Regions from separate parts of the Streptomyces sp. M92 genome, predicted to be linked through region 1. Evidence: riboswitches for the same ligand, from Rfam matches in the RefSeq annotation. Region 1 holds a riboswitch; each other region holds the start of a gene.

Region 1 (9,712 bases):
TACCTGATCAACGTCACGGCGTACGCGGCGGTGACGTCGATCGCCGTCATCGGCCTCTACATCTCCTACGTCATCCCGACCCTGCTGCGGGTGCGCAAGGGAGCCGCCTTCGCCCGGGGCCCGTGGCACCTGGGCCGCTGGTCGCAGGTGGTGGGCGTGGTCGCGGTGACGTGGGTCTGCGTCATCACGGTCCTGTTCATGCTGCCGCAGGTCTCGCCGGTGACCTGGGAGACCTTCAACTACGCGCCGGTCGCCGTCCTGGCCGTCCTCGGCTTCGCCGCGACCTGGTGGCTGGCCTCGGCCCGCCACTGGTTCCTCAACCCCGACCACGAACGCACCCGGGCCCGCGCGGCGGCCCGCGCGAACGCGCCCGAGCCGGTGGACCCGTGACACCGCCGCGATACGACGAGCGCGACGCGGCCGTGACCGCGATACGACGAGCGCGACGCGGCCGTGACCGGGATACCCGATCGGAGTCCCGGCCGCGTCGGGCTATGCTCGGTATGGCAACATCACGCAACACCGCGCGGCACCCCCTGGGCCCTTAGCTCAATTGGCAGAGCAGTGGACTTTTAATCCATTGGTTGTGGGTTCGAGTCCCACAGGGCCTACCGGCCGGACCCCAGCTCACAGAGTGAACGAGCTGGGGTCTTTGTCATGCGCACCAATGCCCAGCTGTAGAGTCCCTCGTCATGCGTGCAACTCCCCCCGGTCCGGACGGGGTTGACCTCCGCCCCCGCATAGTCACCCCGCGCCGCCTCGGCGCCGCCGCCGTGGTCTACGGCGTCTTCGTCGCGGGCTGGTACCTGGGGCAGCCGGTGACCCCCGAGTGCCGCGTGGACCAGGCCGCCCTCGACCGGGCCGCCGAACGGTACCGCCCCGAACCGTCCCCCACGCCCTCCCCCACACCCTCGGCCGGCCCCGCCGGCATCCCCAGCCCGTGGGCGTACTCGGACTTCTCGGTCGAGTCCGGCCGCGCCACGATGGCCGTCACGATCACCTCCTACGCCGTCGCCTGCACCAACGACACGAGCGAACGCCCACGCCTCACGGCGTGGTTCGGGGGCGAGCGGGGGTAGACGGGGTGCCCACCTGGATGGCCCTCCGCCGCGTCGGCAAGCACCGGGCCGGGGCGGCGAGACGAGCGTCGTCGAACTCGACGGCGTGCGCGCGGTCCGTACGGAGCGGACGGTCGCCGCCGACGCCCCGGCCGGCGGCGAACTCGCCTCGCGCCGCGTCGACTACGTCGTACCCGTCCCCGAGGACCAAGGCCGCTGGCTCGGCGTCGTCTTCTCCACTCTCGGCGCGGGCGACCCCGAGGACGCGATCGCCGACCTCTTCGTGGAACTCTTCGACGCGATGATGACCACCTTCCGATGGAGCCGCGCGTGAGCTGGCCGCATGTGGACTACGACACCGACCTGTGGATGAAGCTCCCGGACACGTGGGAGACGACCCCCTGGAAGGGCCCCAAGCAGTGGGCCCGCCACATGTCCGAGGCGTGGTGGGGCGACAGCGACCTCGATCCGACCCGCAAGGACCTCAAGGGCCTGGCCGCCACCCTGCAAGCCTGCGCCGAGCAGTTCCCGGGCAGCCACCCCGGCTTCGACGTCTACCTCCACCTGCCGGACCCGCGGCTCATGCCCCTGCCCGTGTACGTCGGGGCCTTCGAGGCGGACGGCGACCGGGACGAGAACCTGCGGGCACTGGTCACCACGGAGGACCCGTACCTGGTGGAGAAGGCGGTGGTCGAGGACTTCACCACCGAGCCGCTGGGCACCGGTCTGCGCTCCCTGCGCTACACGCAGACGGAGGAGGACCGCACGATCGTCGCGGGCGTGCGGTACGCCTGGCGTGTGGAGGAGGCCGGCTGCGACGTGCTGGTCGTCGTCGCGGCCCCGGACCCGCGCCGGGTCCTCGGCGCCATGGACGACGTCGACGCCTTCGCCGGGCGGATCAGCGTGCCGGTGTAGCACGCGATTCGGGGCACCCCTCCGGCTGCCACTCGCCTCCGTCCTGCCGTTCCCCGGGTCCGAACTGGCAGGATGGGCGGGCACGCCGTGTCCACACGGCGGGTCGGGCGGGATGGAGAGTGTTCACCGGTGTCGTCTGCGGAAGTCCGGGGCGTGGAGCCGCCCGCATCGTCCGAGGAGAGCGCGTCGCCGCGCCAAGTCCGTCGCAGCGCTCTACGCGGCCGACCATTGACAGCGGTCTTCACGGCCCCACCCGAGTTCACCGTGTTCCACGGCCGCGCCGAGATCGGCCGCACCGACCCGGACCTGCTCACCGAGCACGTCGAGGGCCCACGCAAATTGCTGCTCGCGGGGCGCAACTGGCTGGTCACCTACATCGACCGGAACCGAAAGCGCTGCTCCGTGGAACCGGCCGACGAGGGCGGACGCGCACGGTGGAGCGGTTTCGCGACCGTTCGTGTCCGTTCCTTCCATCCCGCCCGCGCCGCCCGCGACGTCCTGCTCGGAGAGGACCCGCCGGTACGGCTGACGCCCCGCGCGGCCGCCGCACTCGCCGAGGCCCACGACAGGCACCTGCACACCGTCCACCCCGGCGGAACTCTCGTCACCCGGCACACCGAAGGAGACATCCGCTGGTGGACCTGGGCGGGCCACCGGGCCAACGCCACCCTCGCCGCGTCCCTGTCAGCCGTCGTCGTGCCGCATCGGCGGGCCCACGACCAGTGGGTGCCGCTCCGGGAGGACGTCACCCCCGCAAGCTGGGCCGCTGCCGTCCCCCAAGCCCCCTCGGGGCTGTGCCTGCCCGAGGTGGACGAGCGGGCCGGGCGCGGCCTGAAGTTCGCGGAGGCACTGCCGGCCCGGCTCGCGGTGGCGACGCTCGCCGCCCGTACCGCGGACGTGCCCCATGCCGAGGAGGCCCTGGCCGAGCCGGTGCGGTTCGCCCGTCTCACGGGCACGTAACGGTCCTCGGCAGCCCCTCCCAGTCCGTCCATCCGTCCGTCCGTCGGAGCGCCAGCCATGCCCCTTCCCTACGTCCTCCTCTCCGCCGCCGTCTCCCTGGACGGCTGCCTGGACGACACCGGCCCCGAACGGCTCCTGCTCTCCTCGCCCGCCGACTTCGACCGGGTCGACCAGGTGCGGGCGTCGGTCGACGCGATCCTCGTCGGCGCCGGCACGATCCGGGCCGACAATCCGCGGCTGCTGGTGAACTCCCCCGAGCGGCGGGCCGCCCGGGTCGCGGCGGGGCGGGCGGAGTACCCCCTCAAGGTCACCGTCAGCGCCACCGGCGAGCTGGACCCGGCGGCCAGGTTCTGGCACACGGGCGGGGAGAAGGTACTGCTGACCACGGACGAGGGCGCCCGGCGGGCCCACGCGCTCGGGATCGCCGCCGACGTCGTGCCGCTCGGTGCCGTGCTCGACTGGCGGACGGCGCTGGAGTACCTGCACGACCGGCGAGGGGTGGAGCGGCTGATGGTCGAGGGCGGCGGGACGGTCCACACCCAGCTGCTGCGGCAGGAGCTCGCCGACGAACTTCAGCTCGTGCTCGCGCCGCTCCTCGTGGGCGACCCGGACGCGCCCCGGCTGTTCGGGCCCGGCGGGTACCAGAGCGGGCGGCTCAGGCTGGTGGAGGCGCGGCGCATCGAGGACGTCGTACTGACGCGGTACCTGCCGACGGCGCCCGGCACCGGCCACCGGGTGACCGCCGCCGACCGGCACTGGCTGGCGCTCGCCTGCGAGCTGGCCGAGCTGTGCCCGCCGTCTCGGACGGCGTTCAGCGTGGGGGCGGTCGTGGTCGCCGCCGACGGCACGGAGCTGGCGCGGGGGCACTCGCGGGAGGGCGGGGACGCCGTGGTGCACGCGGAGGAGGCCGCGCTGGCCAAGACCGGCCCGGGCGACCCGCGGCTGGCCACGGCCACCGTGTACTCCAGCCTGGAACCGTGTGCCCGCCGCGCCTCCCGGCCGGCCCCGTGCGCCCGGCTGATCCTCGACGCGGGGGTGCGCCGCGTGGTCACGGCCTGGCGGGAGCCGGACACCTTCGTGCCGGGCGCGGACGGCAGCGGGGTGCTCGCCGCGCAGGGCGCCACCGTCGTCGTACTGCCGGATTACGAGGGGCGGGCGAAGGCGCCGAACCGCCATCTGGAGGGGTAGGGAGATACGGATGTGCATTCCGCCCCCCGGATGACGTACAGTGGTGAACACAACGACGCGGGGTGGAGCAGCTCGGTAGCTCGCTGGGCTCATAACCCAGAGGTCGCAGGTTCAAATCCTGTCCCCGCTACTGAAGGCCGAGGGCCGGAATCCATGAGGATTCCGGCCCTCGGTGCGTTCACCCGGTCGGCCCTCACGACTCGCCCCCCGCCTCCACTCCCGCAAACCTGGAGGGCCAGGCGGCAAGCGGCGCGGACGTGCGGGGTGGCGGGAGACGAGTGGTGCGGCCAGGTGACGTGGACGACGAGGGGGCGTACGCCAGGGCCGGCGGCCGGCTCCCCGGCGATCCCGTGCCCGACCCCGGACTGGGCGTCACCGCCGGCGTACTGCCGCCCGGGGAAGAGCCGCGCCGCCGGGCCCCCTACGGGCGGGTCCTGGTACGCGCGCTGCCCGTCCTGCTGATCGTCGTCGCCGTCCTGTACGACATCCTCACCCCCCGCTACTTCACCGCGGGCCCCCTCTACACGGCCGCGCCCCTGGTCGCCGCCGCGGTCTACTCGCGGCGCGGCACGGTGCTCACGAGTGCCGCCGTGGTCGCCGCCGTCGTCGGGCTCCAGCTGACCAAGGAGGTCATCCACTACGTCGACTCCCTCACGGAGCTGATCACCATCACGACGGTGGCCGTGCTCGCCGTCCTCGTCAACGCCTTCGTGCGCCGCACCGGCGAGCGGCTCGTCTCCGTCCGCGAGATCGCCGAGGCCGCCCAGCGGGCCGTGCTGCCCGAGCCCGCCGAGCGGATCGGCGGCTTCGAGATCGCCGCCTGCTACGAGGCGGCGCAGGCCGACGCCTTCATCGGCGGCGACCTGTACGCCGTGCAGGACAGCCCGCGCGGCATCCGGCTCATCGTCGGCGACGTGCGGGGCAAGGGCATGGGCGCGGTCGCCGCCGTCGCCGTCGTGATCGGCGCGTTCCGGGAGGCCGCCGAACAGGAGGCGACACTGGAGGCGGTGGCCCAGCGGCTGGAGCGGGCGCTGGCCCGCGAGGGCACCCGGCGCGACGGGCTGGACGCCTTCGAGGGGTTCACCACCGCCGTACTCGCCGAACTCCCGCACGGCGACGGCGTCGTCCGCGTCCTCAACCGGGGGCACCCGCCACCGCTGCTGCTCTACGCCGACGGCACCCTGCGCCTGCTGCCCGCCCGGGAGTCGGCGCTGCCGCTCGGGATGGGGGAACTGGGCGTGTGGCCCGACCGGGCGGAGGAGGCCCCGTTCCCCGGCGGGGCCACGCTGCTGCTCTACACCGACGGACTGTCGGAAGCCCGCGACGGCCGGGGCGAGTTCTACGACCCGCACGAGCGGCTGGCCGGCTGTGTGTTCCGGCACCCGGAAGACCTGCTCGGCACCCTCGCCGAGGACGTGCGCAGGCACTCCGGGGGCGGCATGGCCGACGACATGGCGCTGCTCGCCGTACGACGGCCCTGACCACGGCCCGTGACGGGGCGAGCGCCCTGCGCATAACAACTGACATACCGTCAGGTGTGGTGCTTGCGGAAAGGGGTGCCGAAGGGGCGCTGAGGAGGGGTCAACTCGTGCGGATTTCACCGTTCATGAGGCCTGTGTCACCCCGGGTTCTGTTAATGATCAAGCGGAACGGCTTGGAATCCGAGGCCCCCGTCTATTAACGTTCGATAACGCAGCGCGGTCGTCCCAGCCGTCACAGAAGGCGGCTCCGTGCGCACGCGCCGAATCCCGCGAGGGAACCGGGGAACCACCACTTGGGGTGAATCGGGCGTATGACGCCGTGCCAGGCACGGCGGATATACGCGCGTAGGAGACCTTCCTGCTCCGAACCCGTCAGCTAACCCGGTAGGCGAAAGGAAGGAAAGGAGTACGCCCACGTGGCGTCCAACCGGCCTGCCCCCGAGGCCCCGTTCGTGCCCAGCGGGCACGACACCGACACCTTCGGCTACGACGTCCACCGCGCCGAAGAGGGCCCCTGGGAGGAGTGGAACCCCACCGCGGAGTCCATCCGCCCCGTGCGCGGCCGGCACCGCGTCGCCAAGCAGCGCGGCGGACTCGCCCGCAGCTCCACCGTCCTCGGCGTCGGTGTCATAGCCGCCGTCGGCGCCGGCGGCATGGCCAGCGCGCAGACCGGCAAGCCGCCGGTGTCCATCTCCATGCCGGACATGCCGAACGTCGGCTCGATCCTCTCCGACGAGGAGCCCGAGCCCGAGGGTTCCGCCACCCCGCTCAGCGGCATCGCCGCCGCCTCCGCCGGCACGGGGGAGGAAAGCGGCACCTCCGACGCGGGTGAGTCGCTGCGGGCGCGGATCATGGCACAGGCCGAGCAGCAGCAGGCCCAGGTCGAGAGCAAGGCCGCCGCCGAGGCAGCGGCCGCCGCCGAGAAGAAGGCCGCGGAAGCCGCCGCCAAGGCGGAGAAGGAGGCCGAGGCCGAGGCCGCCGCCGCCAAGAAGAAGGCGGAGGAGGAAGCCGCGAAGAAGGCCGAGGCCGAGCGGCTCGCGAAGCTGGCCAAGCAGTTCACGCTGCCCACCTCCTCGTACACGATCTCCTCCACCTTCGGGCAGGCGGGCCCCTACTGGTCCTCCGGCCACCACACCGGCCTCGACTTCGCCGCCCCCACGGGCACGCTGCTCAAGGCGGTGCACAGCGGCACCATCACGTCGGCCGGGTACGAGGGGTCGTACGGCTACAAGACCGTGCTCACCCTCGACGACGGCACCGAGATCTGGTACGCCCACCAGTCCTCGATCAGCGTCAGCGTCGGCCAGAAGGTCACCACCGGCGACGTCATCGGCCGCGTCGGCGCCACCGGCAACGTCACCGGCGCCCACCTGCACATGGAGGTCCACACGGCCGGCGGCGGCAGCCTCGACCCGATGGCCTGGCTGCAGAGCAAGGGCCTCACCCCCTGAGCCACACCGCACACGCCGGTCGTCACTCCTGATCCCCGGCGGTCCTGACGGCGACCCCCCGACGTCAGGGCTGCCGGTTTGCGGGATTTTTGCCCCGCTGCCGGAATCCCGGGATCCGCCGGGCTCGTTGACGCAGTACATGACTCCTCTGCGCAAGCTCGGCTCCTCCGACCTGAAGGTCTTCCCCCTCGCCCTCGGCGGCAACGTCTTCGGCTGGACCGCCGACCAGGACACCTCCTTCGCCGTCCTCGACGCCTACACCGCGGCGGGCGGCAACTTCGTCGACACCGCCGACTCCTACTCCGCCTGGGTCGACGGCAACAGCGGCGGCGAGTCCGAGACCGTCCTCGGCAAGTGGCTCGCGGCCCGCGGCAACCGTGACGACGTCGTCCTCGCCACCAAGGTCAGCCAGCACCCCGACTACCCGGGACTGAGCGCCGCGAACATCAAGGCGGCCGCCGACGCCTCGCTGCGCCGCCTGGGCACCGACCACATCGACCTCTACTACACCCACTTCGACAAGCCCGAGGTGCCGGTCGAGGAGATCATCGGCGCGCTCGACGAACTGGTGCGGGCGGGCAAGGTCCGGCACATCGCCGCCTCCAACATCTCCGCCGAGCGGCTCGCCGCCTCCCTGGACTTCTCCGACCGGGAGGGCCTCGCCCGGTACGTGGCACTCCAGCCCCACTACAACCTGGTCTCCCGCGACACCTACGAGGGCGGACTGCGCGACCTCGCCGAGCGGTCCGGTCTGGCCGCCGTGCCCTACTACGCCCTCGCGTCCGGCTTCCTCACCGGCAAGTACCGGCCCGGCGCGACCGTCGACAGCCCGCGCGCGGGCGGCGCCGCCAAGCACCTGGAGAGCGAGCGCGGGCAGCGGGTCCTCGCGGTCCTGGACGAGATCGCCGAGACCCACTCCGCCCCCGTCGCCACGGTCGCCCTGGCCTGGCTGGCCGCACAGCCGACGGTGGCCGCGCCGATCGCGTCCGCGCGCACGGTGGAGCAGCTGTCGGCGCTGCTGGGGGTGGCGGAGCTGACCTTGACGGAGGACGAGACCGGGCGGCTGACGGAGGCGTCGGCCTGAGGCAGGCTACGGCCGGTGGAGGTGGGGCCGGGCGTACGGCGGGTACGGGTACGAGGGCCGGGCCGGCACGGCGTACGGGGCCGGTGACGGGGCCGCCGCGAAGGCCGGAGTCCAGGGGCCCGCGTAGCCGTACGTGGCGTGAGCCACGGTGGCGCCGTACACCCCGGGCGCTCCGGTCACCCCGGACCCGGGCCAGGGGGCGACGGGCGGGGGAGCGGTGGCGCGGGCCGCGTGGTCCAGTGCCGGACGTGCCACCTCGCGGCGCTGCCACAGGGCGCCCAGCAGTTCCCGTTCCCGTACGGCGAAGCCGGCGCCCGCGCGGCCCGCTCGCCCCCGCTGCCGCAGGAACGCCAGCGAGGTCGCGTACGCCTCGTACTGCGCCACCGCCCGCGCGGCCTGCTTCCCGGCGTGCCGACGGGCGTACTGCCGGGCGAGTCGGCGGGCGTGCATCGAGCCGAGGGCGTGCGGCTCCGCCGGGGCCAGCCAGCCGGCCATGACGTAGGCGGGCAGCTCGGTGCGCACGGTGCGCAGTTCGCGCTGCCGGGTCCAGATCACCAGCCAGGTCAGCAGGCCGAAGCAGGGCACCATGAACGCCCCGTACACGGCGAGGAAGCCGTACTCGCCGAACGCGGCCGAACCGTTCCACAGCGCGTGCACGCCCATCGCGAGCAGCAGGCCGGCCGACGGCAGCAGGGCGCGGCGCAGGCGGTGCCGGCCGGTGGAGAGGGCGGCGATGCCGAAGCCGATGCCGGTGAGCACGGTGAACAGCGGGTGGGCGAAGGGCGATATCACGACGCGGACGAAGAAGGTCGCGGCGGTGACGGAGGCGAGGCCGCTGTCGCCGGTGAGCTGGTCGGTGCCGAAGGCGTTGCCCAGGTAGAGGATGTTCTCGGTGAAGGCGAAGCCGGTGGCGGTGACGCCGGCGACGACCACGCCGTCGACGATGCCGGTGAAGTGGCGCCTGCGGAAGAGGAAGACCAGGAGGACGGCGGCGGCCTTGGCGGACTCCTCGACGACGGGCGCTATGACCGTGGCGCCCAGGGTGTCGGCCCCGGCCGGGTCGGCGGTGGCCGTGGCGATCCATCTCGTCGCGAAACTGTTGGCGATGATCGCTATCAGGGCGGCGGCGCAGGCGCCCCAGGCGAAGCAGAACAGCAGGTTCTGCCAGGGGCCGGGCTCGACCCGGTCCAGCCAGCGGAACGCGGCGACGAGCAGCGGCACGGGCAGCACCGCGAGGCCGAGTCCCACCAGGAAGCCCTGGGTGCCGGTCTGTTCACGCACCAGCGCCAGGATCACCAGGCCGGACGTCGCCAGCAACGCGGCCACCGCCCCGTAACGCACCCAGGCGCGCTGCCACCAGTGCGGACGCGGCGGATTCGTCGGATACGGGGGACAGGTGGCCACGGCATGGACCCTAACCGGTGGAGGCTGCTCCGGGTGCTGGTCGCGGGCGGTTCGCGGTGCTACCCGGTGTGCTGTACGCGGCGGAAGAGCAAGTCGTTCACCACATGACCCTTGTCCAGTCCCTGGCCCTCGAAACGGGTCAGCGGCCGGTGGGCGGGACGCGGCGCGAAT
Region 2 (9,712 bases), 1.1 Mb from region 1:
CCGCGAGGACCAGGGACAGCACCACGGCGAAGGTCAGCACTCCGCCGTTGTTCAGCATCGTCAGGAAGACCCCGCAGCCGACCAGGGCGAACAGCACGGCCGCCAGGGCCTGGCCGTCGACTCGGCCGGTGAGCAGCTTGCGCAACTCGTTCTCCTCCTCGTCGTCGTACGGGACGAAGAGCCAGGCGAAGCCGTAGAAGATGAGGCCGATGCCGCCGGTCGCGGAGAGCACCGCGAGCGTGATCCGGAAGATCACCGGGTCCATGTCGCACTGACGCCCGAGGCCGGCGCACACGCCGCCGAACGTCTTGTGCCGCCGGTCGCGCCGGAACCGGTGGGGCGGCCCGGGGGCGTCGCCCTCGGCTCCGGCAGTGGCGCCCGGGGCGGCTCCGGCACCCGTGGCATCCGCGGCGGGCGCGGCGTCCTGCGGCCCGGTGCCCTGCGGTGGGCGCGGGCCGGGGCCGGGTCCCGGACCCGTCGCGGCGTGCTCGTGATCTGTCATGGGTCCATGGTGACGGGCGCGGCGCCGGGGCGGCAGTCGGTTCGACCCTGGTCGGACCCTGATATCGGCCCTGAGCCGGCGCCGGGGGAGCGTTCGAAGGGCTCGCGGTCCGAAGATCAGGGGAGTCTAGGGGGCCGACCCTGATGCTCCGACTCCCGGGGCCGTGTGACCATCAGTGTCATGCCGGAAGCCGCAGCAGCGCCCCTCGTCGAACCGCGGCCGCCGCGCAAGCTCTACCGCAGCAGCGACGGACGCTGGCTCGGCGGGGTGGCGCGGGGGCTCGCCGGACATCTCGGGCTGCCCGTCATCTGGGTGCGGTTCGCCTTCGTCGGCCTGTTCATGGCCGACGGGCTCGGCGCGCTGTTGTACGCGGCCTTCTGGTTCTTCGTGCCGCTGGGCGTCGGCGGCGTCGACTCCCAGAAGCCGTCGTCCCTCGTCGCCGCGGAGACCGCGCCGGACGGCCGGCGCAGACTCGTCGCCCGCAAGCCGGACAAGGGCCAGATCGTCGCCCTGCTCCTCATGGTCGTCGTGGCACTGGTCTTCGTGGGCAATGTCGACCTCGGCGGCGGAGCGAAGGCCTATCTCTGGCCGACCGTGCTCGTCGGTGCCGGTGTCGCCCTCGTCTGGCGCCAGGCGGACAACGCCCGCCGGGCCCGCTGGGCCGAGGTGGGACGCCACCGGCGGACCGTCACCCTGCTGCGCTCCGTGGCCGGCGTCCTGCTGGTGACCGCGGGCGTCACCGGCATCTTCGTCCTCCAGGGGTCCGCCGCCCACCTCGGCTCCGTGCTCCAGGCCGCGCTCGCCGTCCTCGTCGGCATAACGCTCCTCGCCGGCCCCTACCTGGTGCGCATGACCCAGGACCTCTCCGAGGAGCGGCTGATGCGCATCCGCGCGCAGGAGCGGGCCGAGGTCGCCGCCCACGTCCACGACTCGGTGCTGCACACCCTGACCCTGATCCAGCGCAACGCGGAGAACGCGGGGGAGGTGCGCCGCCTGGCCCGTGCCCAGGAGCGGGACCTGCGCGCCTGGCTCTACAAACCGGAGGGCAACGGCAAGGACGAGGACGACGAGCCCACCACCCTCGCCGAGGCCGTCAAGCGCAACGCGGCCGAGGTCGAGGACAAGCACGGCGTCCCCATCGAGGTGGTGGTCGTCGGCGACTGCCCGCTCGACGAGAGGATCGGGGCACAGATGCAGGCCGGCCGCGAGGCCATGGTGAACGCCGCCAAGTACGGTGGCGAGGGCGGCGCCGTACAGGTCTACGCCGAGGTCGAGGGCAGGACGGTCTTCGTGTCCGTCCGGGACCGCGGTCCCGGCTTCGACCTCGACTCGATACCCGCCGACCGGATGGGTGTCAGAGAATCGATCATCGGCCGCATGGAGCGCAACAGCGGCACGGCGCGGCTGCGCGCGGTGCCGGACGGCGGCACGGAGGTCGAGCTGGAGATGGAGAGGGCGGAGAAGACGTCATGAGCGACCCGATCGAGGCGAACGCAACGGCGGCGGGAGAGGCGGCCGAGCCCGCACAGCCGGCGAACGCGGGCGCGGGGGAGCGTCACGTGCGCGTGGTGCTCGTCGACGACCACCGTATGTTCCGCACCGGCGTCCAGGCCGAGATCGGTCAGACCGCGCAGACCGGTGTGGAGGTCGTCGGTGAGGCCGCCGACGTCGACCAGGCCGTCACCGTCATCACCGCCACCCGGCCCGAAGTGGTGCTGCTCGACGTCCACCTCCCCGGTGGCGGCGGCGTCGAAGTGCTGCGCCGCTGCACCCCCTTGATGAGCGACACGGAGCGGCCCGTCCGCTTCCTCGCCCTCTCCGTCTCGGACGCGGCGGAGGACGTCATCGGCGTGATCCGTGGTGGCGCCCGGGGTTATGTGACCAAGACGATCACCGGCACGGACCTCGTCGACTCCATCTTCCGCGTGCAGGAGGGCGACGCCGTCTTCTCCCCGCGCCTGGCAGGGTTCGTCCTCGACGCGTTCGCGTCGACCGACGCCCCGCCGGTCGACGAGGACCTCGACCGCCTCACCCAGCGCGAGCGCGAGGTACTGCGCCTGATCGCCCGCGGCTACGCGTACAAGGAGATCGCCAAGCAGCTGTACATCTCGGTGAAGACGGTCGAGTCCCATGTCTCGGCGGTGCTGCGCAAGCTCCAGCTGTCCAACCGGCACGAGCTGACGCGGTGGGCGACGGCGCGGCGGCTGGTCTGACCGTCCTCGGCGCTCCGGCCCGGCACGGGCACGCCGCCACCGTCGTCCGGGCGTCACGCCACCCGCGCGGCGCCCGCGAACGGCATCTGGTCCACGGGCGCCACACGCACCGGCGCCGACGGGTTGGGGGCGTGGATCATCTTGCCGTCGCCGACGTAGATGCCGACGTGGCTGATGCCGGAGTAGAAGAAGACCAGGTCGCCGGGGAGCAGTTCCGAGCGGGCGACGCGGCGGCCGGCGTCGATCTGGGCGTAGGTCGTGCGGGGCAGGGAGACGCCCGCGGCGCGGTAGGCGGCCTGGGTGAGACCCGAGCAGTCGAAGGCGTCGGGGCCGGTCGCGCCCCAGACGTAAGGGCTGCCCAGTTTCTGGTAGGCGTAGGCGACGGCCGCCGCCGCACGGGAGTTGGGCGCCTGGGATGGGCCGGAGATGCCGTCCCGGGGGCCGGGCGAGGAGCGGGAGGCACGGTCACCGGTGCCGTCGCCGAGGCGGGCGCGTTCCTCGGCGGTCAACCGGGACAGCAGGCGGCGGGCCGTCGCCAGCTTGCCGGTGATCGTCTCGCGGTGACGTTTCAGCTCCTCCCGGCGTGACTTCAGCGACGCCACCTCGACGCGTGCGGCGCCGCGCAGTTGCTTGATCTCCCGCAGTTCCTTGCGCACCCGGCCCACGGTGGCCTGCTGCCGGCTGCCCGCCCGCTCGGCGAAGGCGGCGCCGTCGAGGTACCGGTCGGGGTCGGCGGAGAGCATGAGTCGCAGCGCCGGGTCGAGGCTTCCGCTCCGGTACTGGGCCGCCGCGACCGTGCCGAGATCCTCGCGCGCGGAGTTCAGCCGGTCCTCCTTGCGGGCCACCTCGTCCCGCAGTTCCTCGAGGCGCTGCTCGGCGGCGTCCGCCTTCTCCTTGGCGCCGTTGTACTTCTCGGTGGCGACCTCCGCCTCCTGGTAGAGCTTGTCCACCTCGGCCTTGACCTGAGCCGGTGTCTGCTCCGGCTCGGCGTGGCCGGTGCCGCCGCCCAGGCCGGTCGCGGTGGCCGCACCGGCCAGGGTGATGGTGGCCGCCGTACGGGCTCTTCCGCCGCCCGTCATGCGCTGTCGCGGCCTGCGGTGCCTTCCCACTGCGCTCCACGTCCTTCCGTACGACTCGGCTGGGCCTGCCCGGGGGAGGACGCTAGGCGTGACGGTAACGGTCCGGTGACGGGTTGTGCGGAACTGGCGGTACCGGTCCGGTGGGCGACCGTATGTGAACGTGGGCCCGTCCCGCGGCCGTCGTCTTCACGCTGGGTGATGACCGATGTGCCGGATCAGGGGCGGGAGGGGCAGGCGAGGTGCTAGGGGACGCATATATGCGCCGGAGCGCGGAGTGCGGCGCCGCGGTCCGGACGGGCCGGTGTCGGAGCGTGTCCGGCCCCCTGATTAGGCTCCGGCCTCATGGACGTACTCATCCACATCTTCGTCGGTCTGCACATCATCGGCATCGCGTCGCTCCTGGGCGGCTTCCTGACCCAGATGAAGGCCATGGGCCAGGGCACGGCCCGTTTCGTTCCCGCGATGCTGCACGGCGCGCTGACGATGCTGGTCACCGGTGTCGTCCTGATCGGCCTCAACCAGGCCGACGACCAGTCCGTCGACAACATCAAGATGGGTGTGAAGCTCGCCCTGCTGATCGTGATCCTCGGACTGGTCTACGTGAAGCGCGACGACGAGAAGGTGGAGAAGCCGCTGTTCGGGCTGGTGGGGCTGCTGACCGTGGCGAACATCTTCATCGCCGTGCTGTGGACCTGACAGCCGCCGGGCCCGCGCCGGCCGACCGCAGCCCGGCCCGGCCCTGGAGGAGTGCCCCCGCCGCGACCGCCAGCCACGCGGCGACCGCGACCCACAGCAGCGCCTGACCCGGGGCGTCCAGCCACGGCACGTCGACGGCGGCGGCGACGGACAGCGTCGCCGCCGCCGTCATGCCGAGCGGGAAGACGGTCGACCAGCGGCGCACGTCGTAGCGGAGCCGCGGCCACGCGATCTCGGCGGCGAGCAGGACGGCGTACCAGGCCAGGTCGAGGACGAGCAGGAAGACGGTCACGTCGTGCAGTACGGCCTGGTCGTCCGCGTTCCACAGGTACATGCCCGTCCCGGCGGCGGCGAGCAGCTTGGCGCCGGCGAGGGCCGAGATGGCGAGCGCGCCGCCCGCCACCCAGTGGTCCCCCGAGCCTCGGGCCACCTGCCGGAGATCGAAGCGGAACAGCGCGATCAGGTAGAGCACGATGCCCAGCCAGAACGGCACCAGGGACGCGTGCGCCAGCCACGGCGTGGTCGTCGCCGCCGCGAGCGTGGCACCGAGCACGGCGAGCCCCTCCGTGGCGACGCAGCCCAGGAACACCGCGCCGGGCATCCGGCGCCCCCAGTGCCGCACGACGAGGAACAGCAGTCCCGGCCACAGCAGTGCCGCCAGCGCCAGCAGCACCGCAGCCATGGGCGTCCAGCCGAGCAGTGAGATACGGGTGCCGAGCACGGTCGTCGCGGCCACGGCGGTGAGCGCGCCCGGTGTCCCCGCCCGCGTCAACCACTGCGCACGCTCGACCAGCAGCAGGTAGACGAAGTTCGCCGCCAGGGTCAACCAGGCGGTGCCGGCCAGGACCAGGGCGAGCCGGGACAGGATCTCGTGGCCGGTGAGGTGCAGGCCGACCGACAGGATGCCGGTCGCCATCACCGCGGCACCGGCCGCCGGCGGACGCTGCGCCCACCAGGCGCGCAGAGGGTGGAGGGCGGCAGGGGAGGTGGGAGCGGCGCCGGATGACATGCAGCCGATGCTAGAGAGCGCGGCGGGTCAGGCCGGGCGCACCACGCTGTGGATCGACCCCTCGCCGTCGTAGTAGATCGACTCCTCGCGCACGTAAGCGCCCGGCTTCGGGGCGTGGATCATCATGCCGTTGCCGATGTAGAGGCCCACGTGGCTGAGGTCGTCGTAGAAGAACACCAGGTCACCGGGTTGCGCCTGGGAGACGGGGACGGTCGTGCCGGCGTCCACCTGGTCGTAGGTGGTGCGCGGCAGGGTCACGCCCGCGGCCTTCCAGGCGGCCTGGGTCAGTCCCGAGCAGTCGTAGGAACCGGGGCCGGTGGCGCCCCAGACGTACGGCTTGCCGATCTGGGCGCGGGCGAAGGCGAGTGCCTTCTCCGCCTTGGTGCCGTGGGAGGCGTCCGGTGCGGAGGGCTCGGTCGCGCCGGTGCCCGAGGAGGTGCCGCCGGAACCACCGGACCCGCTCTCCTGCCGGTCCGCCTGCTCCCGTTCCCGCTGCTGCCGCTCCCGCTCCTCCGCCTGCTGCTTCGCGAGCTCGGCGGCCTTGCGGGCGGCCTCCTCCTGCTTCTTCTTCTCGATCGCCGCGAGCCGGACCTTCTCCTCGGCGGTCAGCTCCGACAGCAGTTCACGGGCGTTGGCGAGCTTCTTCTGGACGGTGGCCTTGGCCGTCTTCAGGTCGTTCTGCGAATCGGTGAGCGTCTGGAGGCTCTCGGTGGCCTCCCGGCGCTTCTTCATCGTCTCGGACTGCTGCGTGACGTAGTCGTCGACCGCGTCCTTCTGGCGGCCGGTGAGCCGGCTCATCAGCTGGTTCTGGTCGAAGTAGTCCTGCGGCGAGTCCGCGAGCAGGAAGGTCGCGGTCTGCGGGACCGCGGCGCCCGTGCGGTACTGGGCGGAGGCGAAGGACCCCAGCTCCTCGCGCGCCTCGTTGAGCTTCTGGGTGCGCTGGGCGACGTCGTTCAGGAGGTTGTTGACGCGCTTGCGCTGCTTGGCGGTCTTCTCCTTGGCCGCGTTGTACTTCTCGGTCGCCGACCCCGCCTGCCGGTAGAGGTCGTCGACCTTCTTCTCGACCTCTTCGAGGCTCGGTCTGTCCTCGTCCGACGGCGTGGCGTCGGCCGTCTGGGACAGCAGGGCCACGGAGGTGAGGGCGGCCGTGGCGAGGGCGGGGGTCCGTATGCCTGCGACGCGCGTACCCGTGGGGCGCGGCCTGCGGTGCGACGCCAAGGAGGCGACTCCTTCCAAAGATCCGCCTACCGGGTTAGCTGTCGGGTTCGGGCGGAGTGGATCCGGAAGGGTTGCCCTACGGCGTGCGCCCCGACGAGGGGGCGTGTGCCGATTCACCCCGAGGTTCTCGGTTGGGTCCCCGGCTCCGGGCGCCGTGCGGGCACGCCGGACTCGGCGGAGGCCGCGCGGCCCGGCGAGGTTCGCCGGAGGGGGCGTGCGGCCTGCCCGCACCGTAGCCAACTCGTGTGGCGGCTGTGAAGGTTGGTGGGTGATATGCCCGATACATTTTCGTGACCTTCGGTGAGAGGGTCACGCATGGTGTGCCGTTCGGTCGCGGCGCGTGTCCGGTGCGGGGATCGCGGCCATTCTCCGGGGCGGGGACCGGTTGTCGGTGGGGCGCCCTAGACTCGGAGAGCGATGAGCAGCCTCTTTGACGACAGCTTCCTGGCGAGCCTCCAGACCCCCCGCGGTCACGAGGAAGAACCTCCGCCGCCGCCCGAGGACGATCACGGACCGGAGCCGGTCCCGCACGATCTGTTCGGCGGGAAGTTCGACGTGCCTCCGGACCGGGACCAGTACTACCGGGACGGCGCCCCCCGCCCCGCCCTGGACCCGGCCGCGCTCCTGGAGGGGCTGAACGAGAACCAGCGCGCCGCCGTCGTCCACTCCGGCTCCCCGCTGCTCATCGTGGCCGGTGCCGGCTCCGGCAAGACGCGCGTGCTCACCCACCGCATCGCCCACCTGCTCGCCGAGCGCGGCGTCCACCCCGGCCAGATCCTCGCGATCACCTTCACCAACAAGGCCGCGGGTGAGATGAAGGAGCGTGTCGAGCAGCTCGTCGGCCCGCGGGCGAACGCGATGTGGGTGATGACCTTCCACAGCGCCTGTGTCCGCATCCTGCGCCGCGAGTCGAAGCGGCTCGGCTTCACGTCGTCCTTCTCGATCTACGACGCCGCCGACTCCAAGCGCCTGATGGCCCTGGTCTGCCGCGACCTCGACCTGGACCCCAAGCGCTTCCCGCCCAAGTCCTTCAGCGCCAAGATCAGCAACCTGAAGAACGAGCTGATCGACGAGGAGGATTTCGCCGCCCAGGCGGCCGACGGTTTCGAGAAGACGCTCGCCCAGGCCTACGCCATGTACCAGTCGCGGCTGCGCGAGGCCAACGCCCTCGACTTCGACGACCTGATCATGACGACGGTCAACCTGCTGCGCGCCTTCCCGGACGTCGCCGAGCACTACCGCCGCCGCTTCCGGCACGTCCTGGTCGACGAGTACCAGGACACCAACCACGCCCAGTACGCCCTGGTGCGCGAGCTGGTCGGCACCCCCGCCGAACACCCCGTCGACGTGCCGCCCGAGGCCGAGGTCCCGCCCGCCGAGCTGTGCGTGGTGGGCGACGCCGACCAGTCGATCTATGCCTTCCGCGGCGCCACCATCCGCAACATCCTCCAGTTCGAGGAGGACTACCCGGACGCGACCACGATCCTCCTGGAGCAGAACTACCGCTCTACCCAGACCATCCTCAGCGCCGCCAACGCGGTCATCGAGCGCAATGAGTCCCGACGCCCGAAGAACCTGTGGACCAACCAGGGCGCCGGCTCGCGGATCACCGGGTACGTCGCCGACACCGAGCACGACGAGGCCCAGTTCGTCGCCGACGAGATAGACCGCCTCACGGACGCGGGTGAGGCCAAGGCCGGAGACGTCGCCGTCTTCTACCGCACCAACGCGCAGTCCCGCGTCTTCGAAGAGGTCTTCATCCGCGTCGGCCTGCCCTACAAGGTCGTCGGCGGTGTCCGCTTCTACGAGCGCAAGGAGGTCCGGGATGTCCTGGCCTACCTGCGGGTGCTGGCCAACCCCGAGGACTCGGTGCCGCTGCGCCGCATCCTCAACGTTCCCAAGCGCGGCATCGGCGACCGCGCCGAGGCGATGATCGACGCCCTCGCCCAGCGCGAGAAGATCAGCTTCGCGCAGGCACTCAGGCGCGTCGACGAGGCGTACGGCATGGCCGCGCGCTCCGCCAACGCCGTCAAGCGGTTCAACACCCTCATGGAGGACCTCCTCACCGTCGTCGAGTCCGGCGCCGGACCGGCGACCGTGCTGGAGGCGATCCTCGAGCGCACCGGCTACCTCGCCGAGCTGCAGGCCTCCACCGACCCGCAGGACGAGACCCGCATCGAGAACCTCCAGGAACTCGCGGCCGTCGCTCTGGAGTTCGAGCAGGAGCAGGGTGAGGGTGAGGGCGAGGAGACCGGGACCCTGGCGGACTTCCTGGAGAAGGTCGCCCTCGTCGCCGACTCCGACCAGATCCCCGACGAGGAGGACGGCGACGGCGTCGTCACCCTCATGACCCTGCACACCGCGAAGGGCCTGGAGTTCCCGGTCGTCTTCCTCACCGGCATGGAGGACGGCGTCTTCCCGCACATGCGCGCCCTCGGCCAGACCAAGGAGCTGGAGGAGGAGCGCCGCCTGGCGTACGTCGGCATCACCCGTGCCCGTGAGCGGCTGTACCTGACCCGGTCCACACTGCGCAGCGCCTGGGGCCAGCCGTCGTACAACCCGCCCTCGCGCTTCCTGGAGGAGATTCCCACGCCCCACCTGGAGTGGAAGCGGACCGGGGCGAACGGGCCCGCGCCCGCCGCGCCGGTCTCCGCGGTGGCCGCCTCGCTGTCGTCGTCCCGCTCCCGCTCCTCGGCGTCGGGCGCCTCCGGCTTCGCCACCCGCCGGTCCGCCGCGGCCGACCAGCCGGCGGTGTCGCTGGCCGTGGGCGACCGGGTCACGCACGACCAGTTCGGGCTGGGCACGGTGGTCGGGATCAAGGGCACGGGGAGCAACGCCGAGGCGACGATCGACTTCGGGGACACCAAGCCGAAGCGGCTGCTGCTGCGGTACGCGCCGGTGGAGAAGCTCTGAGGTGTCGCGTCCGGGTCAGGGGGGCCGGGCCGTAGGGCTCGGACCCCGCTCGGCGGGGCTGCTGAGACGTTACTCCGCTACG
Region 3 (9,712 bases), 3.2 Mb from region 1:
GAGCCGTGACTCCTTGTCGAAGTAGATCTTGGCGAACTCACGGGCCGACCCGGAGGGCCGGGTCCGGGCGGTGCCCCCGGGGTTCTGGAAGACGCCGTCGCGGAAGTTCGGCGAGCGGCGGATGCGCGCCATGCGCGCGCCGGTGGGCTCCGCGCCGAAGGCCGCGGGCAGCGGCAGGCGGAGCCCCTGGTTCGGGGAGCGGAAACCGGCCACGGTACCTCCAGGTGAAGTGGATCGGGCTCTCCATTGTCGTCTCGTGCGACTCTCGCCCGACGTCACTCGAACGACCGATGTCACATCCGTGTTCCCTGCGTCCGTCGTACCGGTGTGGGCGCCCCGCAGGAGCGCCCGGAAGCGCACGGCACGACCGACGGACAGGAAGGTGGCCCCCATGGCCCGCGTATCGCTCACCCCGCCCCGCACGATCTTCTTCCGCGTGATGGAGTGGTACTCCCGGCGGACGTACGGCAAGGTCCTGGACCCCGGCAAGGCGCTCGCCCACAATCCGCGGGTGCTCTGGGGCGACCTGCGCTTCGAGCAGTCCGTCGCCAAGTGGAAGAGGCTGGACTCCGACCTGAAGGCGCTCGCCGTGATGGCCTCGGCCGCCTCGATCGGCTGCTCGTGGTGCATGGACTTCGGATACTGGGAGAACGCCGAGCGCGGCATGGACCGGCGCAAGCTCCACGACGTGCCGGTGTGGCGGGACAGTGACGTCTACACGCCGCTGGAGCGGGACGTCATGGAGTACGCCGAGGCGATGACGGCGACGCCGCCGACGGTCGGCGACGAACTCGCCGCCCGGCTGCGCACGGCGCTGGGCGAGCCGGCGTTCGTGGAGCTGACCGCCATGGTCGCCGTCGAGAACCTGCGCTCCCGTATCAACGCGGCGCTCGATCTGACCAGCCAGGGATTCAGGGACTCGTGCGAGGTGCCCGGCGCGAGGCCCACGGACGCGGCCGCCCCGGCGACGGCGGACTGAGCCTCCCGGCGGCTTTCGCCGCAGGTCCGGGCACCTGTATAGGGTGACGGGCGTGGGGAGAGTCCGGTTGAGTGTGGCGCAGCGGCGCGAGGAGCTGCTGTGTGCGGCCGTGGAGCAGATATCGGCGCGGGGCGTGGCGGCGTTGCGGATCGCCGACGTGGCCGCCGCGCTCGGGGTCAGCAACGCGCTGGTGCTCTACCACTTCTCCACGAAGGAGAAGCTCGTCGCCGCCGCGTTCACGCACGCCGCCCAGGACGATCTCGCGCGCCTGCACAAGCTGCTCGGACGGCGCACGTCGGCGCTGCGCCGGCTGCGGGCGGCCGTGCGGTGGTACGCCCCGACCGGGCAGGCCAAGGGCTGGCGGCTGTGGATCGAGGGCTGGGCGGCGGCGCTGCGCGAACCCGCGTTGCGGGAGGTCACCCGGGACCTGGACCGGCAGTGGAAGGCGGCGCTCTCGGGGGTCATCGCCGAGGGCGTGGCCGCCGGGGAGTTCCGGTGCGCGGATCCCGACGGCGCCGCCCTGCGCCTGACCGCCTTCCTCGACGGACTGGCCGTGCAGCTGACGTCGTACGCGGGAGCGGTGCCCCGGGCCCGGGCCCGCGAGTGGACGGACGAGGCGCTCGCGCGGGAGCTGGGCCTGGCCCGGGAGACGGTGACGGCGTCGGGAGGCCGAGGCCGTTCCGGCGGATCGGGCCGCGGGGACGCGGCGGCTCCCCGTCAGCGCCGGTGAGGCGGAGCCGGAGCGTCCGTGCCGCATGGCCGGGAGTGGCGTCTGCCGGGCCCCACGTCCTCGGTACGGCCGCCGCACAGACCCCGGGTTCCGGCCCCGCCCGTGAAGTCTCGCCGTTTTCCGGCGGGTGCGTCAGGCCACCGACGCGATCCGCATCTTGATGTCGTCCGCCGACAGCGTCCCCTTGGCGCTCACGTGGTCGCCCGAGGACTCGCCGCGCAGCCGGCGTCCGATCCACGGCACCAGGTACTCGCGGGCCCAGTGCACGTCGTCCCTCCGGACGTCCAGGGTGCCGCGGGGCGGCAGCGGCGGCCAGGGCTGGTCCGGGTCGGCGGGGACGGGCAGGCCGAGGACCTGGCCGGCGCGCAGCGCCACCCGCGTGTGGCCCTCCGGCGACAGGTGCAGCCGGTCGGCGTCCCACGCCCTGCGGTCCTGGACCGTGCGCAGCGACCACAGGTCGAGCACGGGGCAGCCGTAGCGGTCGGCGACGGCACGGACGTGTCCGTTGTACGTGGCGATCTTGCCGCGCAGGTGCTTGAGGACGGGCACCCCGCGGGTGTCGAATCCGGTCGTCACCAGGACGGTGCCCGCGACGGCGGTCAGCGCGGCCACCGCCCGCTCGAACCGCTCGGCCACCTCGTCGGGGTCGGTGCCGGGCCGGATGATGTCGTTGCCGCCGGCGCAGAACGAGACCAGGTCCGGCGCGAGTTCGACGGCCCGCGGCACCTGCTCGGCCACGATCTGGTCGAGCAGCCTGCCGCGTACGGCGAGGTTCGTGTACGTGAAGTCGCCCTCGGGGCGCCGGTCCGCGAGCAGTACGGCGAACCGGTCGGCCCAGCCGACGAACGCCCCGTCGGGGCCGGGGTCGCCGACGCCCTCGGTGAAGCTGTCCCCCACCGCCACGTACGACCCGATCACTGTTCTGCTGTCACTCTTCGAATCGTCTGCCACATCGGCCCATCATTCACCTCGGAATGTGACCTACGCGACCGTAGGAAAGGGTTGACGGCCGGTGAGAAACACCACGCCTAAAGTGTTCACCAATTCAGGAATACGTCGGCGGACGGACGGGCCGGAGTGCGGACAGGCCGAAGGCCGGACCCGGGGATCCGGGTCCGGCCTTCGGTGGCGCGGGGCCGCGCCGGAACGGCTGTCAGAGAGAGACGCCGTGCGAGCGCAGGTACGCGATCGGGTCCACGTCCGAGCCGTAGTCCGGGGTGGTGCGGATCTCGAAGTGCAGGTGCGGGCCGGTCACGTTGCCGGTGGCGCCCGACAGGCCGATCTGCTGACCCGCCGTCACGGACTGACCGGCCGAGACGGAGAGGGAGGACAGGTGGGCGTACTGGGCGTAGTGGCCGTCGGCGAGCTGGATGACGACCTGGTTGCCGTAGGCGCCGCCCCAGCCGGCGGAGACGACGGTGCCCGCGCCGACGGCCTTGAGGGAGGTGCCGGTCGGCACGACGAAGTCGGTGCCGGTGTGGTAGCCGCTGGACCACATGCTGCCCGACTGGTGGTACGGGGTGCCGATGGTGCCGCTCGGGACCGGCGAGGTGAAGCCGCTGGTGGTGCCGGCGGACTGGGTGCTCGTGCCGGAGGAGCCGGAGTCCGAGGAGGCCTTCCCGGCGTCCGAGGACTTCTCGGCCTCGGCCGACTCGGTCTTCTCGGCGGACGGCTTCTGCTCGGTCTGGGCGGGCTTCTCGGCAGCGGGCCGCTCGGCCTTGGCGGCCTGTCCGCCGAGCGTGAGCTCCAGGCCCGGGTGGATCAGCGACGGGTCGGACCCGACGGCCTCGCGGTTGTCCGCGTAGAGCTTCTTCCAGCCGCCGTCGACGTCCTGCTCGTCGGCGATCTTCGAGAGGTAGTCACCGCTCTTCACGGTGTACGTGCGCGAGTCGGAGTTCTTCTCGGCGGCGGCCTTCTTCGCCGACGTCGGAACGGACTGCACGGCCTGCTCGGAGACGGACTGAGCGGGGGCGGCCTGGGCGCCGGCGGCACCCATCAGCGGGAGCGCCAGCGCGGCGCCGCCGGTTCCGGCGACGGCGATGGCACGGGTCAGGCGCATGGCCTTGGTACGGCGGTGCTTACCCTTCGCGGGCATGGCGAATTCCTCTCCGGCGCCTGCGAGGTGAGCTGTCGGGTTCGGGCTGGAGATGCCCGGCCGCGCCGAGACGCGGCTTTACCCCAAGCCGTTCCGGGAACCGGAACAGGCGGTGTTACCTGTGGGTCCCCCGCTCCTGCCGTGTACGGGTGGTGGATGAATGCGGGCTCCGGTCGGCGGCAGGATTAGGCGTCCGTCCGGATCGGTGGTGAACGTAAGGGACCAAGACGCACAGGGACAAGCGAGGGGTTCCGTCGACGGGTGTTCCGGTTGATCCATTACCGGGAGCGGCCGTCACACTCCGTCGATTCCCGAGGAGCCGTTTCCCGTGAACGGCCCTGGAAACCAGCTGGATTACGTGAACATGACGGGCAACGCACCGTCACGGATATGACGCTGCTCACGCGTGTCTCCCTCAGCCCCTTTTATTCCGGACCGAGTTGGGATTAAGGCTCTATTTCGGGCAGAAGGCCCAGACGTGGCCCAGTCGGTTCACTTCGCCCCTGCGTCTCCGCACCGTGCCGTATCGTCGAGTGGCACCCGTCGGCGAGTGGCGCAGGCGGGGCGGAGTGGGAGGAGCCCCCGTGACGCAGCAGGTGCCGTCGACCGAACCCGAGCTGGCCGGGGTGCGCAACTTCCGCGACGTGGGCGGGCTGCCGACCGTGGACGGACGGAGGGTGCGGCAGGGGGTGCTGTTCCGCAGCGGCCACCTCGCGCACGCCACCGGGGAGGACGCCGCGTTCCTGTCCTCGCTGGGTCTGCACACGATCTTCGACTTCCGCAACGCCGCCGACCAGAAGCTCGACGGCCCGGACGTCGAGCTTCCGGGCGTGCGCAATGTGAACCTGCCGCTGAGCGACCCGGCCGACGGCGCCGAGTTCTGGAAAATGGTCCGCGACGGCGACCTCGACCAGCTGCGCGAGATCCTCGCGGACGGCAAGGGCGCCCAGCGAATGATCGACTCGTACCGCATGATCATCAAGGAGCGCACGGCGGAGCACTCCCGGGTGCTGCACGCGCTCGCCGAGGACAGCGTCCCCGCCCTGATGCACTGCGCGGCCGGCAAGGACCGCGCGGGCCTGTCGATCGCGGTCACGCTGCTCGCCCTCGGCGTCGAGCGCGACGCCGTCGCCGAGGACTACCTGAAGTCGAACGCCACGCACCGCCGCTACAAGGTGCGCCGCAGCAGCACCGCCGCCTCCGCCTACTCCCCCGAGGTCATGGAGCTGCTCAGCCCCCTCTTCGACGCCCGCGCCGAGTACCTGGCGGCGGCCTTCGAGACCGTCGAGCAGACCTGGGGCGGCGTCGACGCCTACCTGGAGAAGGGCCTGCGGATCACTCCGCAGACCCGGGAGCGGCTGCGCGAGCGGATGCTGGACTGAGGCGGCCACTCACCCGCTGTTGGCACCCACCTCGAAGAGCAGGTAGATGAAGGCCGCCAGCACGTGCCCCACGACGAGGTAGATGAAGAGCCGCACCCAGACCGCGCGCGGCCACTTTTCCTGCATGTTCATGATGTCTCTCCAGGGAAGGGGTGGCCCGGCGTGGTGGCCGGTCCCAGGCACAGCGCCGCCGTCGGGCTCTGGAGCAGCGTGTGGACGAAGAGGAGGTCGACCCCGTCGGCGTCCCGGGCGGCGATGCGGTGCGGGGTCAGCGAGTCGAAGTGCGCGCTGTCGCCCGGGCCGAGCCGGTGCACCGCGTCCCCGAGCCGGAGTCGCAGCCGGCCCCGCAGGACGTGGATCCACTCCTCGCCCGGGTGCACCCGCACGATGTCGCCCTGGGAGCCGTGCGGCACGTGCACGCGCAGGGCCTGCATGCCGCGGCCGGCCCCACCGGCCTGCCAGTACGTCCAGCCGCCGGCGAAGGTCGGTTCCATGGCGTCGGCCCGCACGACCGCCTCCCGGTCCGCGGCCGTCTCGCCGAGCAGCTCCGAGACGGTCGTACCGTAGACACGGGCGAGGGACAGGAGCATCGGCAGCGAGGGCTGGCGCTGCCCGGTCTCCAGCCGGGAGAGGTGCGCGGGCGACAGCCCGGCGGCACGGGCCGCGGCCTCCAGGGTGAGGGCGGCCCGGCGCCGCAGGGCCCGCAGCTGCGGCGCCACGACGGACACCGCATCGGCCGGGGGACCGGACTCGTGGGAGGTCATGCCTCCCATTCAGCCCGAACATTGCCCGGCAGGCAATTTTCTTGCCTGTGAGGCAAAGAGCCTCGGGCGGCGCTTCCGCCGCGGCCCCCTAACGGTTGGCGACCGCCTGCTTGACCAGCGTCTTGCCGAAGTCCCACATCAGGCCGCCGCCGTTGTGCGCGTCCTCCATCACCTCGGTGAAGGCGTCCACGAACCGGTCCGCGTCCGCCATGTCGATGATCAGGGGCGGGATCAGTTTGATCACCTCCAGATGGTCGCCGGACACCTGGGTCAGGATGTGGTGGCGCTGGAGCAACGGCACCACGACCATCTGCGCGAAGAGCCCCTTCCGGGCCGCCTGGAGCATCGTCCAGCGGCTGCGCAGCTTCAGGGACCGGGGCCGGCCGAACTCGATGCCGATCATCAGCCCCCGGCCCCGGACGTCGGCGAGCAGCTCGTAGCGGTCCACCAGCGCCGCGAGCCGGGACTTCAGCCGCTCACCGACCGCGGCGGCGTTCGCGACGATCTCCTCGTTCTCCATCACGGACAGGACCGCGAGCCCGGCGGCCATGGCCTGCGCGTTGGACCCGAAGCTCGCCGAGTGGACCTGGACCCGGTCCATCGAGGAGTACACCTTCTGGAAGATCCAGTCCTTGCCCAGCGTGGCCCCCACGGGCACGTACCCGCCGGACAGCGCCTTGGCCACGCACACCAGGTCCGGCTCGACGCCGTCCTCGTGCTGGAAGGCGTAGAACCTCCCGGTCCGGCCCAGCCCCGTCTGCACCTCGTCGGCGATCAGCAGGGCCTTGTGCCGGTGCAGCAGTTCCTGCGCGGCGCGCAGATAACCGGGCGGTGCCTCGTGCACGCCCTTGCCCTGCACGGGTTCCACGATCAGCGCGGCCACGTCGCCCTTCTTCAGCTCCCGCGCCAGTGCGTCCACGTCCCCGAGCGGGACGGAGGTGTCGGGCAGCAGCGGTGCGAAGCCGTCGCGGAAGCTGTCCTCGCCGTTGACGGAGAGCGAACCGGTGGTCAGTCCGTGGAAGGCGTGCGCGCAGTACAGGATCCTCGGTCTGCCGGTCGCGTACCGGGCGAACTTCAGCGCGGTCTCCACCGCCTCCGTGCCGCTGTTGCCGAAGAAGACGCGGTCCAGGTGGGGACTGTACGACAGCAGCTTCTCGGCCAGCAGTCCGGGCAGCGGCGGGCAGTCGAAGCGGGTCAGGTCGGCGAGCGAGGCGTCGAGGACGTCGTGCAGTGCCTTGCGGACGACGGGGTGGTGGCGGCCCAGGCCCATCACCGCGAACCCGGCGAGCATGTCCAGGTAGTCGTTGCCGTCCGCGTCCCAGAAGTGCGCGCCCTCGGCCCGCTCGTAGACCTTGTCGAAGCCGATGGTGCGCAGCATGCGCGGCTGCTGGTGGTTGAGGTACTTGCCGTGCAGCTCGTACCGTTCGGCTCCGCGCTCGGCCAGGAGCGCGGTGAGGTCGAACTCCTTGGTCATTCAGTTCTCTCCTTGCACTGGCATGGCGGTGGGGCCGTGACCGGTCTGTCCGGCGACGGCCAGGCTCGCGCCGATCCGGCCGGCGATCTCGACCGGGGTGAGACCGATGTCGGCGAGCACCTCGGCGCGCTTGGCGTGCGCGAGGAACTGCTCGGGGATACCGAAGCGGCGCACGGGTACGTCGACCTCGGCGTCCCCGAGCGCCAGCGCCACCGCCGAACCCACCCCGGCGGCCCGGCTGTTGTCCTCGACGACGGCCACCAGGCGGTGCCGGGCGGCCAGGGGCGCGAGCGCCGGGTCGACGGGTTTGACCCAGCGCGGGTCGACGACGGTGCAGCCGATGCCGCGGGCCTCGAGCAGCTCGGCGGCCCGGAGGCACACGGGCGCCATCACCCCGACGGCCACGAGCAGCACCTCGGGGCGGTCGGCGGTGTGCAGGACGTCCAGGCCGCCGATCCGGTCCACGGCCGGTACGGCCGGACCGACGGACTCCTTCGGGAAGCGCACCAGGGTCGGCGCGTCGTCGACGGCGACCGCCTCGCGCAGCTGGGCACGCAGCTGGTCGGCGTCGCGCGGCGCGGCGATGCGCAGCCCCGGGACGACCTGGAGGACCGACATGTCCCACATGCCGTTGTGCGAGGGCCCGTCGGCGCCGGTGACGCCGGCCCGGTCCAGGACGAAGGTGACGCCGCAGCGGTGCAGGGCCACGTCCATCAGGAGCTGGTCGAAGGCGCGGTTGAGGAAGGTGGCGTAGACGGCGACGACCGGGTGGAGGCCGCCGGTGGCGAGGCCTGCCGCGGAGACGGCGGCGTGCTGTTCGGCGATGCCGACGTCCCAGACCCGGTCGGGGAACCGCTCGGCGAAGGGGCCGAGGCCGACCGGGTGCAGCATCGCCGCGGTGATCGCCACGACGTCGTCGCGCTCCTCGCCGATCCGCACGATCTCCTCGCCGAACACCGAGGTCCAGGACGGCGCGTCGGAGGGGGTCAGCGGCGCGCAGGTCAGCGGGTCCATGGCGCCGACGGTGTGGAAGTGGTCCGCCTCGTCGCGCAGCGCGGGCTCGTAGCCGCGGCCCTTCTCCGTGAGGCAGTGGACCAGTACGGGCCCGTGGAAGCGCTTCGCGCGCCGCAGCGCCGACTCGACCGCCCCGGTGTCGTGTCCGTCGATGGGCCCGACGTACTTCAGCCCCAGGTCCTCGAAGAGTCCCTGCGGGGCGAAGGCGTCCTTGAAGCCCTTCTTCGCGCCGTGCAGGGCCTCGTAGACGGTGTTGCCGACCACCGGCGTGCGCTGGAGCACGTCCTTGCCCCAGGCCAGCATCCGCTCGTAGCCGTCGGTGGTGCGCAGGGTCGCCAGGTGGTTGGCGAGACCGCCGATGGTCGGCGCGTAGGAGCGCTCGTTGTCGTTGACGACGATGATCAGCGGCCGGTCCCGGGCCGCCGCGATGTTGTTCAGCGCCTCCCACGCCATGCCGCCGGTGAGGGCGCCGTCACCGATGACGGCGACGACGTGCCCCCGCTCCCCGCGCACCTGGCGGGCCTTGGCGAGGCCGTCGGCCCAGCCGAGGACGGTGGAGGCGTGACTGTTCTCGATGACGTCGTGCTCGGACTCCTCGCGCGAGGGATAGCCGGACAGCCCGCCCTTGCCGCGCAGCTTGGAGAAGTCCTGACGTCCGGTCAGGAGCTTGTGCACGTAGCTCTGGTGGCCGGTGTCCCACAGGATGCGGTCGGCCGGTGACTCGAAGACCCGGTGCAGGGCGACGGTCAGTTCCACCACCCCCAGGTTCGGGCCGAGATGTCCACCGGTGCGGGCGACCGCGTGCACCAGGAAGTCCCGTACCTCGTCGGACAGTTCGCCGAGTTCCGCCTCGGACAGCGCCTTCAGGTCGCGTGGTCCCCGGATGTTCTCCAGCATCGTCACGTTCGGGCCCCCTTCGGTCCGTGCTGTTCAGCTCACGGTGACGGCCGGCTCCCCCGACGCGCCGTCCTTCTCCATCTGCTCGGCGATCCGGGCCGCCTCGTCGATCAGCGTCTCGACGATCTTCGACTCGGGGACGGTCCTGACGACCTCGCCCCTGACGAAGATCTGGCCCTTGCCGTTGCCGGAGGCGACGCCGAGGTCGGCCTCGCGGGCCTCGCCGGGGCCGTTGACGACACAGCCCATGACGGCCACGCGCAGCGGGACCTCCATACCCTCCAGGCCGGCCGTCACCTCGTCGGCGAGCTTGTACACGTCGACCTGGGCGCGACCGCAGGACGGGCACGAGACGATCTCCAGTCGGCGCTGCCTGA

Evidence for each region. Region 1 has a riboswitch for cyclic di-AMP ahead of M6G08_RS06845 (M23 family metallopeptidase). Riboswitches for the same ligand answer to the same signal wherever they lie in the genome.
Region 2: it holds a riboswitch for cyclic di-AMP, as region 1 does, so the genes downstream of both, M6G08_RS12240 (C40 family peptidase) here and M6G08_RS06845 (M23 family metallopeptidase) in region 1, are expected to answer to the same signal.
Region 3: it holds a riboswitch for cyclic di-AMP, as region 1 does, so the genes downstream of both, M6G08_RS21150 (M23 family metallopeptidase) here and M6G08_RS06845 (M23 family metallopeptidase) in region 1, are expected to answer to the same signal.

Annotation. Positions count from the first base shown of each region.
Region 1 is NZ_CP101137.1:1,527,065-1,536,776, reverse strand. Features, by position in the region: gene M6G08_RS06890 (amino acid permease) at 1-390, shown strand, start outside; tRNA gene M6G08_RS06885 (tRNA-Lys) at 539-611, shown strand; gene M6G08_RS06880 (hypothetical protein) at 693-1,079, shown strand; gene M6G08_RS06875 (hypothetical protein) at 1,165-1,392, shown strand; gene M6G08_RS06870 (hypothetical protein) at 1,389-1,973, shown strand; gene M6G08_RS06865 (hypothetical protein) at 2,202-2,933, shown strand; gene M6G08_RS06860 (dihydrofolate reductase family protein) at 2,991-4,121, shown strand; tRNA gene M6G08_RS06855 (tRNA-Met) at 4,178-4,251, shown strand; gene M6G08_RS06850 (PP2C family protein-serine/threonine phosphatase) at 4,418-5,602, shown strand; cyclic di-AMP (ydaO/yuaA leader) riboswitch at 5,851-6,008, shown strand; gene M6G08_RS06845 (M23 family metallopeptidase) at 6,019-7,053, shown strand; gene M6G08_RS06840 (aldo/keto reductase) at 7,193-8,137, shown strand; gene M6G08_RS06835 (PrsW family intramembrane metalloprotease) at 8,144-9,541, opposite strand; gene trmB (tRNA (guanosine(46)-N7)-methyltransferase TrmB) at 9,601-9,712, opposite strand, start outside.
Region 2 is NZ_CP101137.1:2,659,020-2,668,731, forward strand. Features, by position in the region: gene M6G08_RS12210 (PspC domain-containing protein) at 1-502, opposite strand, end outside; gene M6G08_RS12215 (ATP-binding protein) at 683-1,975, shown strand; gene M6G08_RS12220 (LuxR C-terminal-related transcriptional regulator) at 1,972-2,715, shown strand; gene M6G08_RS12225 (C40 family peptidase) at 2,769-3,824, opposite strand; gene M6G08_RS12230 (hypothetical protein) at 4,137-4,490, shown strand; gene M6G08_RS12235 (tellurite resistance/C4-dicarboxylate transporter family protein) at 4,468-5,499, opposite strand; gene M6G08_RS12240 (C40 family peptidase) at 5,527-6,717, opposite strand; cyclic di-AMP (ydaO/yuaA leader) riboswitch at 6,725-6,904, opposite strand; gene pcrA (DNA helicase PcrA) at 7,135-9,630, shown strand; gene M6G08_RS12250 (M23 family metallopeptidase) at 9,708-9,712, opposite strand, start outside.
Region 3 is NZ_CP101137.1:4,719,658-4,729,369, reverse strand. Features, by position in the region: gene M6G08_RS21170 (MBL fold metallo-hydrolase) at 1-213, opposite strand, end outside; gene M6G08_RS21165 (carboxymuconolactone decarboxylase family protein) at 392-979, shown strand; gene M6G08_RS21160 (TetR/AcrR family transcriptional regulator) at 1,032-1,709, shown strand; gene M6G08_RS21155 (SGNH/GDSL hydrolase family protein) at 1,842-2,627, opposite strand; gene M6G08_RS21150 (M23 family metallopeptidase) at 2,863-3,804, opposite strand; cyclic di-AMP (ydaO/yuaA leader) riboswitch at 3,807-3,966, opposite strand; gene M6G08_RS21145 (tyrosine-protein phosphatase) at 4,389-5,186, shown strand; gene M6G08_RS21140 (DUF6126 family protein) at 5,196-5,318, opposite strand; gene M6G08_RS21135 (helix-turn-helix domain-containing protein) at 5,315-5,950, opposite strand; gene M6G08_RS21130 (aspartate aminotransferase family protein) at 6,039-7,424, opposite strand; gene dxs (1-deoxy-D-xylulose-5-phosphate synthase) at 7,425-9,341, opposite strand; gene ispG (flavodoxin-dependent (E)-4-hydroxy-3-methylbut-2-enyl-diphosphate synthase) at 9,369-9,712, opposite strand, start outside.